One region of the Mesorhizobium sp. M0830 genome, then DNA from elsewhere that is predicted to be linked to it. Evidence: riboswitches for the same ligand, from Rfam matches in the RefSeq annotation. Region 1 holds a riboswitch; each other region holds the start of a gene.

Region 1 (4,535 bases):
TCCTGAACGGGTGCGGTCGGCGTTTGGATGCTCATGGTCTCGCATTCTGATTCAGCCCCGCAAAACGACTATCACGGTTGCACCGAACAAAAGAAGGCCGGGAATTTTGCCGAGGACGCCGGATCAGGCGCCGCTTTAGGCCAGTGCCGGGAAGCCTTTGGCCGACTTCGTTTTTTGCCGGGTACGCGTCGGTTTCCTCTTATTGGCGCCGGCATCGCCACGGCAGATTTGGTCCGATAGATTCTGCTTTGGGGAAGCAATGTCCACCCATGTGCGCCATCCGATCTGGCTTCCGGCCCTAAAGGCCGCGGACGCGCGCACCTTCGCCTCGCTCTATGCGGTCGAATCCTTCGCCCGCGCCACGGTGTCGAGCGTCATCCCGATCCAGGCCTATGAGATCCTGCACAACGAGCAGATCGTCTCGATCCTCTACACCGTCGTGGCGATGCTCGGCCTGTCGGTGACGCTCTTCATGCCAATGCTGATCCGCCGCTTTGCCCGGCGCTGGGTCTACACCGCTGGCGCCTGCCTGCTTGCCATCGGCTCGCTGTTCTTCGTCACCCATACGCTTGCCGGGCAACTGGCCGGCATGCTGTGCCGCGTGATGGGCGCCAGCGCGCTGTCGATCACGCTCAACCTCTATATCATGGACCATATCCGCAAGACCGATTTCATGCAGGCCGAATCGCTGCGCATGGCGTGGTCGATGTTGGCGTGGACCGGCGGGCCGACGCTCGGCATCTTCCTCTACACGCACTTCGGCATCTATGCCGCGCATGGCGCCGTGGCGATCTTCGCCCTGGCCTTGCTGGCGCTGTTCTGGACTTACCGGCTCGGCGACAACCCGTCGATTAGCCCGGGCCAGACGCGCCCGGTCAATCCGCTCGCCAATATCGGCCGCTTCGTGGCGCAGCCCAGGCTCAGACTGGCCTGGCTGATCGCTTTCGGCCGCTCCTGTTTCTGGACGACGTTCTTCGTCTATGGGCCGCTGTTCATGGTCATCACCGGCGAAGGCAAGCTGGCCGGCGGCGTGCTGGTTTCGGCCGGCAACGCGCTGCTGTTCATGGCCATCTTCTGGGGCAAGGCGGGAAAGCGTTTTGGCAGCCGCAGGACGATGACATTTGCCTATTTCGCCATGTCGGCCATGCTGCTGGCGGCAGGCTTCGTCGGCGAGACCGTGCCGCTGCTCACCGGCGCCTTCCTGCTTGGCGGCGCCTTCTTCACCATCGCGCTCGACGCACTCGGCTCGACCGCCTTCATGCGCTCGGTGCGCTCCTATGAAAGATCGCAGATGGCGGCGGTCTACCGGACCTATCTCGACTTTTCCGAACTGACGCCGCCGCTGGTCTATTCGGTGGTGCTGGCGTTTTTCGGCCTAGGCTCGGTGTTCGTCACGCTGGGCCTGCTGGCTGCGGTCTGCGGCTTCGTGACGTGGCGCTATCTGCCGAAATCGCTTTGATCTTCAGGGCTTTGGTGGAAGTGCCGCATGCCAAGGTGCCTGCGGCAGCGGAGGCCCTCACTGGCACGACGCATTCGCGATGGTTGCCGCCGGAATTTGGTTTGCTGGAGGCGACGATTCTGCCTATAGTCGGCAATGTCGTCGGTTCCATTTTGGAGCCAAGAGGGAATGCGGTGAGGGCGAGTTTCGCCCAATGCCGTGGCTGCCCCCGCAACTGTGTGCGGTAGTCCTCTCCATATGCCACTGAAGATTTCTTCTTCGGGAAGGTGGGGAAGGGCGCTGATCCGCGAGCCAGGAGACCTGCCGGCGACAGGAAACTGACTTCGATGCCCTCGGGTGGAGGGCGAAAGGACAAGACATGACTACTGCTTCCGTCTCCCTCGGCGCCTCCGTCTCCTCGCAGTCGCGCTTCATGCAGCTCGCGCTCGCGGCGCTGCTCGGCGTTTTCGTGATGGGCTTTGTCGGCTTCTCGCATATCGATGCGGTCCACAATGCGGCTCACGACTATCGCCACTCGATGGCGTTTCCCTGCCACTGACGAGGATCTGACATCATGAACCTGTTTCGCAACGTCGTGTTCATTGCGGCGATCGCAGGGCTCGTGGCCGGTGTCGTTCTCGCCTGCATGCAGGCCTACGCCACCGTGCCGCTGATCCTGAAGGCGGAAGTCTACGAACAGGCCGGCGGCGGGCATCACCATGACCATGCCGTTCCGGCCCCAACGGATAGCAATGCCATGAGCACAGCCGCTCCGGCAGCGGAAGCCGCCCCGGCCGCCGAAGACGAGGGTTGGGCGCCGGCAGACGGTTTCGAACGTTTCGCCTTCAGCGTGCTTGCCAACATCGTCACCGGCATCGGCTTCGCCTTGATCCTGGTCGCGGTTTCCGAATTCGCCGGCGGCATCGGTGGCTGGCGCCAGGGCGTCTTCTGGGGGCTGGCCGGCTTTGCCGTGTTCACGCTGGCGCCGGGCCTAGGCCTGCCGCCGGAACTGCCGGCCATGCCAGCGGCCGATCTGACCGAGCGCCAGATCTGGTGGTGGGCTACCGTAGCGATGACCGCGGCCGGGCTCGGCCTGATCGCCTTCCGCAAGTCGCTGCCGCTGGCGATCCTGGCTGTGGCCTTGATCGTCGCTCCGCACATCGTCGGCGCGCCGCAGCCCGGCAGTTACGAGACGGCGATCCCCGAAGGCCTGCACCACCAGTTCGTGGTGGCGGTGACAGTGACCAATCTGGTGTTCTGGCTGGTGCTCGGCGCGGTCGTCGGCGTGGTCCGCGGCCGCTTCACCGGCACCGCGACCAGCCTGCGCGACAGCTTTGCCTGACAGCAAGGCACTGACCTTCCTCATCGGCGGTGGGGGGGGCCGCCCCCCCGCCGCCGCCCCCCCCCCCCCCCCCCCCCCCCCCCCCGCCCGCCCCCCCCCCGCCCACCCCCCCCCCCCCCCCCCCCGCCCCCGCCCCGGCCGCCCCCCCCCCCCCCCCCCCCACGCCGAAACCCTGGCGACGGCCTTGCCCTCGCCATGGACCTATATCGCGACGGCGCAAGCCTATGACGATGAGATGCGCGAGCGCATCGCGCTGCACCGCTCACGCCGCGGCGAAGGCTGGACGACCATCGACGCACCGCTCGATCTTGCCGGCGCGCTCGCGGCCTTGCCCGACAACCAGCCGGTGCTTGTCGACTGCCTGACATTGTGGCTGACCAATCATATGCTGGCCGAACATGATCTCGAGCTGGAATGCCGGCGACTGGCGGAGGTGCTGTCGCGGCCGCGCGGGCCCTGGTTCGTGGTGTCCAATGAAGTCGGGCAAGGCATCGTGCCTGACAACGCACTGGCGCGCCGGTTTCGCGATGCCGCCGGCCGGCTTAACCAGCAGATCGCTGCCGTCGCCGACACAGTGCTGCTGATGGTGGCGGGACTCCCGCTGAAGGTGAAATGACATGACCGACGTCGACAATAAGGACGAAGAACGCCACCGCGCCAAGATGGCCAAGCGCAAGGCGGTGCAGGATGCCGAGGTGGCGAGCAAGACGGTCGAGAAGGGGCTGCTGATCGTCAACACCGGGCCGGGCAAGGGTAAGACGACGGCCGCCTTCGGTCTCGCGCTGCGGATGCTCGGCTACGGCAAGCGCGTCGGCGTCGTCCAGTTCATCAAGGGCAAATGGCATACCGGCGAGAAAGACGCCTTCGCCGCCTTCGGCGACCGCGTCATCTGGCACGCGATGGGCGAGGGCTTCACCTGGGAAACGCAGGATCTGAAGCGTGACATCGCCGCGGCCGAAGCGGCGTGGGCCAAGGTGCTCGAGCTGATGGCCGATCCGTCAATCAGCCTGCTGGTGCTCGACGAGTTGAACATCGCGCTGCGCTACGACTATCTCGATCTCGACAAGGTGGTTGCGGCGCTGAAAGCCCGCCGCGAAGGCCTGCACGTCGTCGTCACCGGCCGCAACGCCAAGCCGGCGCTGGTCGAGGCGGCCGATCTCGTCACCGAGATGGGCGTGACCAAGCACCATTTTTCCGCGGGCGTTAAGGCGCAGCAGGGCATCGAGTTTTGAACGTTTCTTACCCTCCTCACAAGGGGGAGGGTGAAATGGGTCACGCCACAATGACGATGATCGAAATCACTCCAAACAGCGCAATCAGCAGATAGTCGGCGACGCGATAGAGTTTCAGCGCCTGCCTTATATCGGCGCTGTCGGCTTCGCGGCGGCCGCCTCCGCCCATGAAGACGTCGTCGACCAGGACGCCGCCGTAGCTGCGCGGCCCGGCGAGTGCCAGGCCGAGCGCGCCAGCCATCGCCGCTTCCGGCCAGCCGGCATTCGGCGAGCGGTGCTTCTTCGCGTCGCGCCACACCGCGTGCCAGGCATTGCGCGGGTCGGCGTCCCTGACCAGGAAAGCCGCCAGCACGATCAGCAGCGCCGTCAGCCGTGACGCCGGCAAATTGATCCAATCGTCGAAGCGTGCCGCCGCCCAGCCGAACGCCTCATGGCGCGGGGTACGGTGACCGATCATCGAATCGGCGGTATTGGCGGCCTTGTAGGCGGCGCCGCCGGCGAGGCCGCCGACACCGGTCCAGAA
Region 2 (4,535 bases), on a different contig from region 1:
GGGCGATCGAACTGGCTATCGAGAAGCTCGACGATGGCGAGGTTTCGCCCTTCTTCCACGAGGTCGCGGCGATTGGTGACGAAATCGAACTGCGCGGACCGCTCGGCGGGCATTTCGTCTGGCCAGAAGATGAGAGCGGACCGCTTGTGCTTGTCGGCGGCGGTTCCGGCGTCGTGCCCTTGATGTCGATGGCTCGCCATCGAGCCGCGCGCAATTCGACAGTGCCCGTCGTCCTGATTTTTTCAGCCCGGGTCTGGGACGAAGTGATCTTTCGCGACGAACTGATCGCCCTCGACGACCGCAGGGACGGGTTCGACCTCGTGCTGACACTGACACGCGAAGCCGCCCGGCGCCCGGCCGATTATGCGCGGCGGGTGGACGTCGCGATGATGGCGCAAGCAATGGCACGGCTGCCCGAGCCGCCTGGTCTCGCCTTTGTCTGCGGCTCCAACGCGTTTGTATCAGTCGCCGCCCAGGCGCTGATTGATGCCGGCGTTGCAGCGGGAAACATTCGCACCGAGCGCTACGGAGTTTGAACGGACGTTGTTAACGCATGTGGTCTTGGCGCTGACAGTTCGTCCGGGGCTCGATGCTTTGATCCAGGACTGGCGTGTTGCCCGACTTCTTCATTGGCGCCCATGCCGCGGTCGCTCAGCTTCCGCTTCCGGACTCCGGAAATGGCACCAACCGCCGGTCACGCCTCGATTTCGAGCGCCGAAAGCGGTTTTGAGCAACAGGCAAGGATAAAACCGTCGTCGATTTCATGATCGAGGATGCCGCCATTGTGGCTCATCTCGACGTCGCCCGCGACCTTTTTCACCTTGCAGGTGCCGCACAGGCCGAACTCGCATGCAGCGGGAATCCGCACGCCTGAGGCCCGCGCGGTCTGCAGCACGGTTTGGCCGGCGACGCAGTCGGCATCGACGTCCGAAAGCGAGAATCGGATCGGTGTCATGGCTTCGACCGGGGCGACGGCGTCGTCTCCCGCCGGCAAAGCGAACGGCGCCGGGATCTCCTCCACGGCAGGCGCCGCAAAGCTCTCCTGATGGTATTTCGTCATGTCGAAGCCGGCGGAGTCCAGCATGCCGCGCACGGCGCGCATGAAGGGATCAGGGCCGCAGCAGAAGATTTCGCGCTCGCGGAAATCGGGCGCCAGCAGCGGCAGCCTGATGGCGTCGATGCGGCCCATATGGCCGAACCATCCCTCTCGGCTCGAACGCTCCTCGATCATGAAACCGAGCGACAAGCCTGGCATACGGCTGCCGAGCAGTTCGAGCTCCTTGCGGAAAATGATCTCTTCCGGGCGGCGCGCGCAATTGACGAAGCCGACATCGGTCCATGGCGCACAGTCGTTCAGCCAGCGCAGCATCGACATCATCGGCGTCACGCCGGATCCGGCCGAAATGAACAGATACTTGGCCGCCGGGTGGCTGTGCAGCGAAAAATCGCCGGTCGGCCCATACGCCTTGACGTGCGAGCCGGGCGTCAGATGGTCAAACATCCATCGTGTGCCGGTGCTGCCGGCTTGCGCCTTCACCGTCACCGCGATCGAGAACGGCCGCGATGGCGAGGACGACAGCGTATAGGTGCGCATCACCGGCCCGTCCGCGGTCGGCAGTTCCAACGTCACGAACTGGCCCGGCTTGTAGCGGAACCAGGTCTGGTTGTCGGAGCGGAAGGTGAAGGTCTTGACGTCAGGCGCTTCGTCGCTGACGCCGATCACCTCCAGCACCTGCAGCCTGTCGTTCCAGGGCGTCATCTGGTCGAGATGGCGATAGAGGCCAAGATCCGTCATCGCATTCATCCTCTCTTGTCCCTCATGTCTTGTGCATGTGATGCAACTAGGCGACGCTGCGCAGCGCCGGCCTTCCGCCTTCGGCGAGGCGCGGGCCGATGAACGACGCGTACCATTCGACGAACTGGATCACGCCGCCCTCATGCAGCTCCGAATAGGGGCCCGGTTCATAGGCGGGCGACAGGATGCCGAGGGCGTTTTCCTCAACGATGCGGCGGTCCTGGTCGTTGGTTTCGGTCCACACATGGGTAAGGTCTTCGATGGTGTAGTCGACACCCTCGACCGCGTCCTTGTGCACCAGCCATTTCGTCGTCACCGCCGTTTCCGTGGCGCTGATCGGCACCACCCGGAACGTCACCGCGTGATCGATGAGGATATGGTTCCATGTCGTCGGATAGTGATAGTGCATCAAGGTGCCGATGCGGTCGGCGGAGACAGCGTCGGAGAGGTTCTTCTTCACCGCCAGTTTGCCGCTCATGGTGTAGCTGACGGCATCGCGCAGCAGCGGCGCGCGGGTGGCGCGATACTGCCCGGCCGGATCGATGCGGAATTTGCTCGGCAGGCCTGATGCCTCGCATTTGGCCCAGTGCGCGACCATTTCGGGGTCGCTGTCGGCGCCGTTGACGCCGGTCACGGTCGGAGCCTCGGGGAAGGTCTTGCACAACTCGGGATGATTGGCGACGCAGTGATAGCACTCGCGGTTGTTTTCCCAGACCAGCTTCCAGTTGCCCTTCTCGATGATCGTGCTCTCGAAGGCGACCTTTGCTTCCCGCAACCGGTGCGGCAGCAGATAAGGTTCGATCATCGCCCGCATCGGCGCGAAATCCGCTGGCTCCTTGGCCAGGCAGATAAAGATATAGCCGCCGACGCTCTCGCAGGCGATCGGCTTCAGACCGAACTCACTCTTGTCGAAACCGTCGGCCATCTGACGGGCGAACAGCAGGCGGCCGTCGAGCTCATAGGTCCACTGGTGATAGGGACAGACAAGCTTTGCCGCAGTACCCTTGTCGGTGTTGCAGACGCGACTGCCGCGATGGCGGCAGGAATTGTGGAAGGCGTTGATCTTGCCTTGCTGGTCACGGACAAGAACAACCGGATAGTCGCCGATCTGCACGGTAATGTAGCTGCCCGGCTTCGGCAGCTCGCAATCATGGCCGATGAACAGCCAATCGCGATACCAGATCAGCTCCATGTCCAGCTTGAAGTAGTCTGGATCGGTGTAGAAGGGCTGCTCTAGCGAAAAGCCTTGCCGACGGCTGTTCAAGAGCCTCAGCATGTCGTTGCGAATATCCATGTCCTGTCCTCGTTATCTAAGGACTGAACTGGTGGTGACGGAGGAAGGATTGGACGCAGGCCGGCGAGGCGCCGTGCATGCACTATCCACCTCTTGATCGCCCACCGCGATCAGTCGAGTCTAGAAATCTCGGGCTGGTTTCCGGGCTTTGGAGTTGTCCTTGCGGACGATCGCGACACCTTCCCAGGCAGTTGCCCAGTGGTCTCCCGTTGCGACTTGAACTCCACCACCGTTGCGGGGGCAGCGCCGGATTTTGACCGGCTTCCCAATTCTCCGCCCCGTCGTCACGAAGCGGCACCTGAGATGGCATGATCTAACCACGATCGCTGACGCGTCATCGGCATGAAAACGACATCGTATCCATGCGGCGCGACACGCGTGCGAAACGTTCGGGTTGGCGATTGCCGGGCTGAAATCCTATCTCTTCGGCAGCCATCGCCACTTGCAATCTCCTCGAAAGCCAACCCTTGCTGGCGGCCAAAAAAGGCTAACGGTTTCGAAAAGTGACTATTAGCTGATTCTAAAATCGAACCGAACGGTTCGTTTCTGTTGACGGTGCGTGCAGGACATTGTGAACGCCGGGCCTTGGCAACAGTTAGTGATCCAGCGGACGGTTTTGCTTAAACCATTGAAAAATATAAATAATAAGTAGCGTGTGGAAGCCCTTGGCACAATTTCAAGTAGCGGAATCATGGTCCACACGAAACAACTTCGTGATTGGAAAAGGCGAGGATGCCCTCCCACATCGGGGCTGTCCGAACGACGCGATTTCATTTCCAAGACACGCCGCTAGACGGACGAAAAAGAAGATACTGGAGTACAAAAAATGAAAAAGATCATTCTCACTGCCGCCGCCGTTCTGGCCATTTCCGGCAGCGCCTTCGCTAATGGCAGCGACCACTACGGTTCGAACGCCCCGGCAGCCACTGCCGTCGACAGCTCGTACACCGCTTCGGTCAAGAAGTCGGAACCGGCTGCTCAGACGCCTGCCCAGGGCAGCGACCGTAACCTCTTCGGCCACTAACAACCAATTCCCAGTTGACAGCGGGTTCGCCCGCCATCCTGGCGAAATCCAGAAAATTCAGGAGACTTGAAATGAAGAAGATCATTCTTGCTACCGCCGCTGTTCTGGCCATCTCGGGTAGCGCTTTCGCCGCTAGCGACAACTATGGTTCGAACGGCGCCAACCAGCCTGCCACCACCGCCGTCGACAGCTCGTACACGGCTTCCGTCAAGAAGTCGGAGCCGGCCACGCAGGCGCCTGTCAACCATGGCAGCGACCGCAACCTGTTCGGCAACAACTAACATCCGACCAAACCAACATCCGACTGCGATGCTGCGGGTTGACCCGCAGCATCGAATTCGAAAATACGGAGTATCAAAAATGAAAAAGATTGTTCTTACTGCCGCCGCTCTTCTGATTGCCGCCGGCAGCGCCTATGCCCG
Region 3 (4,535 bases), on a different contig from region 1:
TTGCGTTCACGGGTGCTCAGGCTTTCTGTTCATTGGCGAAATAGGCCGCCGGCCGGAGAATGTAAATGCACGTCAGTGACGCGGATCGGGCTGCGGTCCTTGGTTTGATGCATGCCGTTCTCCCAGAACCGGGTCACTTTCGGGCAACATGCATCAGCTTTCCGGCAGCGGAATGAACTCTTCCTCGTCTCCGGGAACAATATCGAAACGTCCCGTCTTCCATTCGTGCTTGGCCTGCTCGATGCGTTCCTTCGACGATGAGACGAAATTCCACCAGATGTAGCGCTGCGAGCCGAGCGAAGCGCCGCCGAACAGCATGAAATGCGCGCCGGTCTGCGACGATACGACGATCTCGTCACCGGGCCGAAACACCAGCAGCCGTTCGGCCGGGAAAGCGTCGCCCGAGATCGAGACCTCGCCTTCCAGTGTGTAGATGGCTCGTTCTTCCGCATCGGCGGGGATCTTCACGCTGGCGCCTGGCGCCAGGCGCAGATCGGCATAGAGTGTCTCTGTGTCGGCCCTGACCGGGGATCGCAGCCCTTGGAAATCACCAATGGCAATGCGGCCGCTAACGCCCTCGGCGTCGATCTCGGGCAACCGGAGTGCTGTGGTGTTCTCGAAAACCGGGGCTACATCTTCCTTGCCGTCTGGCAGCGCCAACCAGGTCTGCAGGCCGGAAATCGACATCGGCGCACCGCGCATTTCTTCAGGGGTGCGCTCAGAATGGACGATGCCGCGGCCGGCGGTCATCAGGTTTACGTCACCGGGCTGGATGACCATTTCGGTGCCGAGTGAATCGCGATGCCTTATATTGCCGTCGAACAGATAGGTGACCGTCGACAGACCGATATGCGGATGCGGGCGTACGTCGAGCGCCTGGCCGGCGCGCAGGATGGCCGGGCCCATGCGGTCGAAGAAGATGAACGGGCCGACCAACCGCCTCTTGGCGGTCGGCAGGGCGCGGCGAACCTGGAAACCGCCAATATCCTTGGCGTTGGGGATGACCATCAGTTCGATCTGGTCGCTGGCGAAGGCGTCGCCGGCCCCTGGGTCTTTCCCCGGGAAGAAGCTCATGCACTCTCCTTGTCAGCGCCAGAGGCAGCCTGGACGCTTCAGGCAAACCGGATCGCCGATTTCGCCCTTAGTTTGGCCGCCACTTCCTCGCGATTGCGAGGATGCTGATGGGTTTCGAGTGAATCGAGCAGTTCGCGCGCCGATGCCGCGATGGCTTCGACCGCGTGGTCGAAGGCATGCTGGTTCTGCTTCGAAGGCCGCGTCGTTCCGCTCAGCTTGCGGACAAACTGAAGTGCCGCGTCGCGGACTTCGTCGTTGGTCGCGGGCGGATCAAAATTGAACAGGGTCTTGATGTTTCTGCACATCGTTTCCGTATCTCCTCTTGTCCTGAGCTGTTTCAATCAAGACGAACTCTATGCTCAATCATGATCGTGTCCAAAAAGTCGGTGAGACGGCTGCGTCCCTCAGTCCGCGTCGAGCGGCTCCGTTCCAACCGGCTTGCCGTCACGCGACAGCCTGATCTTCTCGACCTTGTCCTCGGCTGCCTTCAGCAGCCGGTCGCAATGCGCCTTCAGCGCTTCGCCGCGCTCATAGATCTTGATCGACTGATCGAGCGGCACGTCGCCACGCTCAAGATCATCGACGATCTTTTCCAGCGCGTCGAGTGCCTGTTCGAAGCTCATCGCCTTCACATCGTCGTTGGTCTCACCGGCCATCATTCATCCTTTCATCAGTCGCCCGACATGGGCGGCGACCGAAAATGCCAATCCCTGCAGATCGTAACCACCCTCGAGCAGGCTGACGAGCCGGTCGCCGCTGTGACGCGCGGCGCGCTGCATCAGCTGGCCGGTCGCCCAGTCGAAATCGTCCTCGGTCAGGTTGATCTCGGCCAGCGGATCGCGGTGATGTGCGTCGAACCCGGCCGAAATGATGATCAGGTCGGGCGCGAAATTGTCGAGCGCCGGCAGCACGCGTGACAGGAAGGCATCGCGAAACACCTCGCTGCCGGTCTGCGGCGCCAGCGGTACGTTGACGATGTTGCCGGCACCGGTTTCGTTCTTCGCGCCGGTGCCGGGGTAGAGCGGCATCTGGTGCGTCGAGCAATAGAGCACCGACGGATCGTCCCAGAAAATATCCTGCGTGCCGTTGCCGTGATGCACGTCCCAGTCGACGACGGCAACACGCTCGATACCATGCTTCTTCTGCGCATAACGCGCCGCGATCGCCGCCGTATTGAACAGACAAAAACCCATCGCCGTGGTTTTTTCGGCATGGTGGCCGGGCGGCCGCGCCGCGACGAAGACATTGTCGGCGCGGCCTGCAAAGACGTCGTCGACGGCTGCATTGGCCGCACCGATTGCGGTGATCGCCGCCTGCCAGCTCTTCGGGCTGGCGGTGGTGTCGGCATCGATGCGGGCGATTCCCTCGTCGGGAATGGCGGCGCGCACGCGGGCGACGAAATCGGCGGGATGAGCATAGAGGATGGTGGCCTCGTCGCCTTCCGGCGCCTGGATACGATCGAGCGCGGCAAAAGCCTCGTCGTCCAGCACGCGCTCGATGGCGCGCAAGCGGTCCGGCCGCTCGGGATGGCCGGGCGGCGTGAGGTGCTCAAGGAAGATCGGATGGGTATAGAGACGGGTAGCCATCGTCCTAATCTAGTGACCCGGATCGGCAAAGGCCATGCACGGGCGGCCGATGACTGGGGAAAATCGCGCCTGCGTCCATTCGCGTCGCTGCAGGCATTGGCGTCGTCCGCGCTTCGGCGTAAGGTCCGTGACACTGCCTGGTGCCCGCCGCAAGCGGGAGAATCGGGAACACGGTTGAATTCCGTGGCGTGCCCAACGCTGTAAGGGGGACCGCGCCGGTATATGCCACTGTCGATGACGGGAAGGCACCGGACGCGGGTTGATCCCGAGCCAGAAGACCGGCCTGGCAGGCATCGTCATCCGCATGGTCAGGCGGTTGGCATCGATTGCAATCGCAAGGGGACAAGCGATGCCGGAACACATGACCGCTGCTGTTGGCGATGGATTTGAGCAGAATGCGCGCGATGCGGTGTATCGCGCCATGTTCACGCGGCGCGACGTCCGCAGCCATTTCCTGCCCACCGGGCTCGACGATGAGGTGCTGGCGCGGCTGCTGCTTGCCGCCCATCACGCGCCGTCGGTCGGCTTCATGCAGCCTTGGAACTTCATCGTCATTCGCGATGCCGAGCGACGGGAAAAGGTGCGCGACCTGTTCCTGGCGGCGCGCCAGCAGGAACTGCCCGCCATTGCGGAAGAGCGGCAGGCGCTCTACCGCAAACTCAAGCTGGAAGGCATTTGCGAAAGCGCGCTCAACATCTGCATCACCTGCGATCGCGAGCGTTCGAAGGGTTCGCCACTGGGACGCTCGCACAATCCGGAGATGGACCTCTATAGCACGGTCTGCGCGGTGCAGAATTTCTGGCTGGCGGCGCGCGCCGAAGGCGTCGGTGTCGGCTGGGTCAGCATCATCGAGGCGCAAGCGCTGAAAGGCCTGCTTTCTATTCCGGAGCATGTGACCCCGGTCGCCTATCTCTGCGTCGGCCGCGTCTCGGAGTTCGCGCCAAAACCTGACCTTGAAACGCATGGCTGGGGACGGCGGCTGCCGCTGCCGGAACTGATCATGAGCGAGACGTTTTCCGGGCAAGGTGAAGTGCTGCTCAAATCGACCGTGGCGCGCCTCAACACCGTTTCTGCCGCGCCGTCGAGCCCTCGCTGATCAGGGTGTCGCGCCGGCCGGTCCCCAGCGCGAGCCGCCAAAGGAGGCCAGCGCCTTGTCCTTGAGTTCCCTGAACTTCGACGACGCCTCCGCCAGCCGGGTGTCCCAGGCCGGATCTGGCACCTGGCCCGCGATGGTCTTGAAATAGACCTGCATCAGGCAAGCGATGGCGAAGGGCTCGATGAACGCCGCCTTGAAGGCCCAGGCGAAGACGATGGCTAGCACGAAGGCCCAGCCCGCCAATTGCCCTGGCATCAGGAAAAGAATGGCGGCGGCCGGCGCCAGCATCAGCAGGAAGATAACGAAGGATACGCCCCACATGATGACCGCCAGCCAGACGGCGTTCTTGACCATCACCTTGCCGTTCTGGGCATAGAGCACGACGCCTTGGCGCGCCGTCTCGAACGGCGAGGACGAATTGATGCGAATGTTGTAGCCGAGGATGATCTCGTCGACATAGGTCAGCGACAGGCGGATCACCGTGTTGATGAAGGAGACCAGACCGCTCAAACCCGGGATCGGCAGGAAGGCGGCGATGCCGCCGAGCAGGCCGGTGATGGCCCGGATGGCGCCCTTGACCAGCTGATCGACGACGAAAAGGATGTTGGCCTCGGCAAAACGCTGGGTGACGATATCCTTGGCGTAGGCGATCTGGTCCTGGCCGCCGGGAATGTCACGGCCGTCGATCAGATGGACCATCACGGCGATGTGGCCGGCCTTGACGACATAGAGGATGTATTCGCGGATCCAGTAGACGGCGATCGAGACGATGCCGAAAC
Region 4 (4,535 bases), on a different contig from region 1:
CAGTTGCTCCATAATGGGGAATATTCAACGGAGGCATGAAATGGACGCATTGAACAACGCCAACTCGCCGCGCCGGAACCTCACATGGCAAACTGGGGCTGTTCACGAACTAATCGCTTTTGAACAACCCCTGAGAGACTTGCCACAGGAGCGAGAACAACAAGCCGAAGTTGGCCCGTCCCGTCCTGTTGTCTCAGCCGCAGACCAGCGCTTCAACACGGCGGCCCAGCAGCCACATAGGAGTCTTATCGCAATTTCCAACCGCGGTGCGACTGTCAATTCTGATCAGCCCAAGACAGGCGGGCTTTCGGCGGCCCTGGAGTGCGTCGTGGAGCGTTCCGGCGCGGTCTGGGTAGGTTTTTCCGAGCATCTGGGCGACGGGGATAAGCAACAGGTGCCCCTCGTGCAGCGTGGAAAAGGTCAAATCGGGTGGCTCGATGGGCCGGCAGCGGACTATTCTCGGTACTATCAAGGTTTTGCAAATTCAATATTGTGGCCGGCGCTCCACTCGCTGCCGGACCGGATCTCAGGCTCGGAAGAGGATTATAAAAGTTATCGCGACGTCAATGCCTTCATGGCGCGCGCGGTGTCCGAATTGGGAGATAACGCAGTCTACTGGGTTCATGACTACCATTTCCTGCCGCTCGGCGCTGATTTGCACAGACTCGGCATTGACCGGCCGATCGGCCATTTCCTGCATACGCCATGGCCCGAGTCTGACATGATGGAGCGCGTGCCCAATTCTGGCGAGCTAATGAAATGTATGCTCGAGTATGATCTGCTCGGTTTCCAGACCGACCGTGATGTGAGCAATTTCCTCGCCTGTGTCCAATCTCATTTGGGGCTGGAGAGCAAGAACGGGGTCGTTTTCTCGGACCATGGCCAGACGCAATGCCAAAATTTTCCTATAGGTATCGATCCGAAGCAATTCGAACAGTGTGCCGCAGATTCGCTTGAGGCGCAGAAAGCCTACATTTCGCAGTTGAAACTTGGCGGAGCAAAGCTAGTTATCGGCGTCGATCGGCTCGACTACACCAAGGGCATCGACAATCGGATTAAAGCTTTCGATCTGCTGGCAGTCGAGCCGCAACGTGTCTCGCTCTTGCAAATCGCAACTCCCTCACGTGGCGACATCCAAGCGTACAGCGAATATCGGCGCGACGTCGAAAGACTCGTCAATCAAGTCAACAACCGGCATGGCACGGACGAGTGGATGCCGATTATCTATGAGAACAGGTCGTTCACCCAAGCTGAGATAGCGGGTCTTTACAGAGCCGCGCGTGTTTGCGTTGTGACGCCGTTGCGCGATGGCATGAATCTTGTGGCGAAAGAATACATTGCTGCACAAGATCCGAGCGACCCTGGCGTTCTGGTGTTATCGAAGTTTGCCGGCGCGGCCGAAGACTTCGGCGAGGACGCCCTGCTGGTAAATCCGAGGCTCTCCGACGAGATAGCTACCGCGATCTCAAGAGCGGCCAGCATGCCGCGCGAAGAACGCATCCAACGCTGGCGGAGGATGATGGACAAACTTGAAGCGTATACGATCCACCATTGGTCAGCGGACTTCGTTCGGCAACTGGACAGCAGCCGGGTTACGGTCCCTGCGGATCACTTCCACTATGTTGGCTTGGGCTGGATCAGCGAAGCCCAAATGCCTTCGTATCGGACCGAGCCAGAATTGCACACCGCGCTGACGCGTGCACTGGATAAAAACTGGGTCCTGCCGATCGTATGATCCAGAATATGAAGCACGCGAGCTTTGCCTGCATTTGCGCATCCCTCAATGCCGAGCGCTTGGAGAGAGAGATACTTATACTGACCGCCTGAATGCGGCTTAAGCGGCTTATCGGGACCACAGTCGGGCTTTGCATCAGACCCTTGAGCCAGGCTCGGTCAGTGTGGTCTCTTGCCGCCGAGCGGAGTCATCACGATTGCCTAGTCACCCGTGATGACGACTGGCGTGCCAATTCCCGCGATTTGGCGCTCACTCCGAGAAAACCGCTTCTACCACGCACGCACGGCTTGCGGCCGCATCGTTAAACATCGCCACCAATGCGATCTTCTGCATTCTAATGACGTTGTCACGCGCTTGAAGTCTTGTCCGAAATCCTTCATCGGCGACCTTCGAGGGATGTCGCAGCCCGACAGGGATCCATTAGTTGGACAATGGTGGCAGCGGAGCAGCGCCGCCAATGGGCGACTGAATATTTCACAATGTTAGACAAGCGTAAAAGCGAAATCACATAACGACATAAACATTTCGTTATGCGTCATTGACAAAAGAGCGGACTGCTGTGATTGTCTGCGTGTCGTGGTTCTCGCGTGCGGCGCTGCCGCAGCGGAGCTAAGAGGGAAGCCGGTGCAATGCCGGCGCTGCCCCCGCAACTGTTAGCGGCGAGCCAACCCCACTCATGTCACTGAGGCGAATACCCTCAGGAAGACGGGTAGAGGCTATGACCCCGCGAGCCAGGAGACCTGCCACGGCGAATTACGTCCACGGGCGGGGTGTCTCGGTGGCCGCTGCAAGCCGGCGTTCGTGCCGGCCTGCTAGCGCCTTCCTTGTCATCGACGCCCCAACCATCGGGGTATGACATGACTGACTCTCAGGAAATTCCTGTAGCAACGCTCGGCGTGCCGCGCTTCGGTCGTCGGCGAGAACTGAAATTCGCGCTTGAAAGCTACTGGTCCGGAACATCGTCCGCTGGCGAACTTCTCATGACGTCGAAGGCGCTCCGTGCCGCTAGCTGGGAAGAGCAGCGTGATCGCGGCGTGTCGAAAATACCGTCAAACGACTTCTCGCTTTACGACCATGTGCTCGACACCGCAGCCATGGTCGGCGCCATTCCCTCCCGTTACGGCTGGAATAGCGGCGAGGTCCCACTTGACATCTACTTCGCAATGGCGCGCGGCAACCAGGGTCAGACGGAGGATTGTGCACACGCTGGTCACCAGGAGGCGGCTCATGGGCCCGGTGTAACCGCGATGGAAATGACCAAGTGGTTTGACACAAACTACCACTACATTGTGCCGGAACTCGATGATGATCAGACGTTCGCCCTCTCGTCAACGAAGCCGGTCGATTACTTCCTCGAGGCTAAAGCTCTCGGCATTCACACACGCCCAGTCATCCTTGGACCCATCACCTTCCTCAAGCTGGCGAAATCGCCTGCCGAAGGGTTCGATCCTATCGCGCTCCTACCGCGGCTGCTGCCCGTTTACGAGCAACTCCTGCAGAGGCTGAGGCTGTCGGGAGCCGACTGGGTGCAGATCGATGAGCCAGCGCTTGTTCTCGATCTGTACCCGAACGAACGAGCTGCGTTCGAATTCGCCTATGGCCAGCTGTCGAAAGCCGCGCCCGAGCTGAAGATCATGCTGGCTACGTATTTCGGGTCGCTGGGAGACAATCTCGAAACCGCGGTTTCTCTGCCCCTGGCCGGGCTGCATATTGATCTCGTGCGCGCTCCCGAGCAGCTGGAAACGGTGGGTCGGCTCGCTCCGAAGGATCTGGTGCTCTCGCTTGGCTTGATCGATGGCCGCAACGTCTGGCGTGCGAACCTGCCCGCCATTCTCGACCGCATCAAACCGATCGTCGCCGGCTGGCCCTTGGACCGCGTCGAGATCGCGCCTTCTTGCTCGATGCTGCATGTGCCGATCGACCTGCGCATGGAGCCGGAACTCGAGGCGGACATCAGGTCGTGGCTCGCCTTCGCGGCCCAGAAGACCGACGAGCTGGTCTTGCTGGCCCGGGCCCTGTCCCAAGGCAGGGATGCGGTGGCAGCCGCGTTGAAAGCGTCTGCCGAGGCTGCCGCCACTCGCGTGACGTCCACGAAGATCCATGACCCGCTTGTTGAGGGGCGGATCGCCAGCATTGACCATAGCATAAAGCGACGAGAGAGCGCTTTTGGCGAGCGCTCCAGAGTCCAGGCCGGCACGCTCGGGCTGCCGCCGTTCCCGACGACGACAATCGGGTCCTTCCCGCAGACGCCGCAGGTACGCCGCGCGCGGGCCGCTCATGCGAAGGGCCAGCTGAGCTATGTCGACTACGAGACGTTCCTGAAGAAGGAGATCGAGGCTGCAATTCGCTGGCAGGAAGAGATCGGGCTGGACGTGCTGGTGCACGGTGAGTTCGAGCGAAACGACATGGTACAGCATTTCGGCGAGCAGTTGTCCGGCTTCGCGCTCACCCAGCATGCCTGGGTACAAAGCTATGGGTCGCGCTACGTGCGTCCCCCCATCATTTTCGGCGACGTATCGAGGCGCAATCCGATGACAGTGCGCTGGTGGCAATTCGCCCAGTCGCTTACGGAAAAGCCCGTGAAGGGAATGCTCACAGGCCCAGTCACCATTCTCAACTGGTCTTTTGTTCGCGACGACGTACCCCGCTCCGAAGCCTGCCGCCAGATCGCGCTCGCCATCCGCGACGAAGTGACGGATCTCGAAAGATCCGGCGCAAGGATGGTCCAGATCGATGAGGCCGCGTTTCGCGAAGGATTGCCACTGCGCCAATCTGACTGGAAAGTCTATCTCGACTGGGC

Evidence for each region. A riboswitch is a leader RNA that binds a small molecule or an ion and turns the genes downstream of it on or off. The one in region 1 is predicted to bind cobalamin.
Region 2: it holds a riboswitch for cobalamin, as region 1 does, so the genes downstream of both, NKI20_RS24800 (aromatic ring-hydroxylating oxygenase subunit alpha) here and NKI20_RS04070 (CbtB domain-containing protein) in region 1, are expected to answer to the same signal.
Region 3: it holds a riboswitch for cobalamin, as region 1 does, so the genes downstream of both, bluB (5,6-dimethylbenzimidazole synthase) here and NKI20_RS04070 (CbtB domain-containing protein) in region 1, are expected to answer to the same signal.
Region 4: it holds a riboswitch for cobalamin, as region 1 does, so the genes downstream of both, metE (5-methyltetrahydropteroyltriglutamate--homocysteine S-methyltransferase) here and NKI20_RS04070 (CbtB domain-containing protein) in region 1, are expected to answer to the same signal.

What each region holds. Positions count from the first base shown of each region.
Region 1 covers NZ_JAMYOR010000004.1:48,097-52,631, reverse strand. The annotation lists gene NKI20_RS04080 (heparan-alpha-glucosaminide N-acetyltransferase) at 1-35, opposite strand, end outside; gene NKI20_RS04075 (MFS transporter) at 260-1,459, shown strand; cobalamin riboswitch at 1,585-1,781, shown strand; gene NKI20_RS04070 (CbtB domain-containing protein) at 1,818-1,997, shown strand; gene NKI20_RS04065 (CbtA family protein) at 2,013-2,780, shown strand; gene cobU (bifunctional adenosylcobinamide kinase/adenosylcobinamide-phosphate guanylyltransferase) at 2,953-3,396, shown strand; gene cobO (cob(I)yrinic acid a,c-diamide adenosyltransferase) at 3,398-4,012, shown strand; gene cbiB (adenosylcobinamide-phosphate synthase CbiB) at 4,053-4,535, opposite strand, start outside.
Region 2 covers NZ_JAMYOR010000050.1:44,548-49,082, forward strand. The annotation lists gene NKI20_RS24785 (FAD-binding oxidoreductase) at 1-536, shown strand, start outside; gene NKI20_RS24795 (FAD-binding oxidoreductase) at 695-1,795, opposite strand; gene NKI20_RS24800 (aromatic ring-hydroxylating oxygenase subunit alpha) at 1,842-3,089, opposite strand; cobalamin riboswitch at 3,205-3,406, opposite strand; gene NKI20_RS24805 (DUF680 domain-containing protein) at 3,916-4,113, shown strand; gene NKI20_RS24810 (DUF680 domain-containing protein) at 4,185-4,394, shown strand; gene NKI20_RS24815 (DUF680 domain-containing protein) at 4,474-4,535, shown strand, end outside.
Region 3 covers NZ_JAMYOR010000018.1:97,596-102,130, forward strand. The annotation lists gene dxs (1-deoxy-D-xylulose-5-phosphate synthase) at 1-10, opposite strand, end outside; gene NKI20_RS13780 (pirin family protein) at 154-1,074, opposite strand; gene NKI20_RS13785 (DUF2277 domain-containing protein) at 1,113-1,379, opposite strand; gene NKI20_RS13790 (exodeoxyribonuclease VII small subunit) at 1,479-1,730, opposite strand; gene NKI20_RS13795 (histone deacetylase family protein) at 1,734-2,660, opposite strand; cobalamin riboswitch at 2,782-2,961, shown strand; gene bluB (5,6-dimethylbenzimidazole synthase) at 3,010-3,756, shown strand; gene NKI20_RS13805 (hypothetical protein) at 3,757-4,535, opposite strand, start outside.
Region 4 covers NZ_JAMYOR010000046.1:17,654-22,188, reverse strand. The annotation lists gene NKI20_RS23645 (alpha,alpha-trehalose-phosphate synthase (UDP-forming)) at 41-1,735, shown strand; cobalamin riboswitch at 2,296-2,497, shown strand; gene metE (5-methyltetrahydropteroyltriglutamate--homocysteine S-methyltransferase) at 2,593-4,535, shown strand, end outside.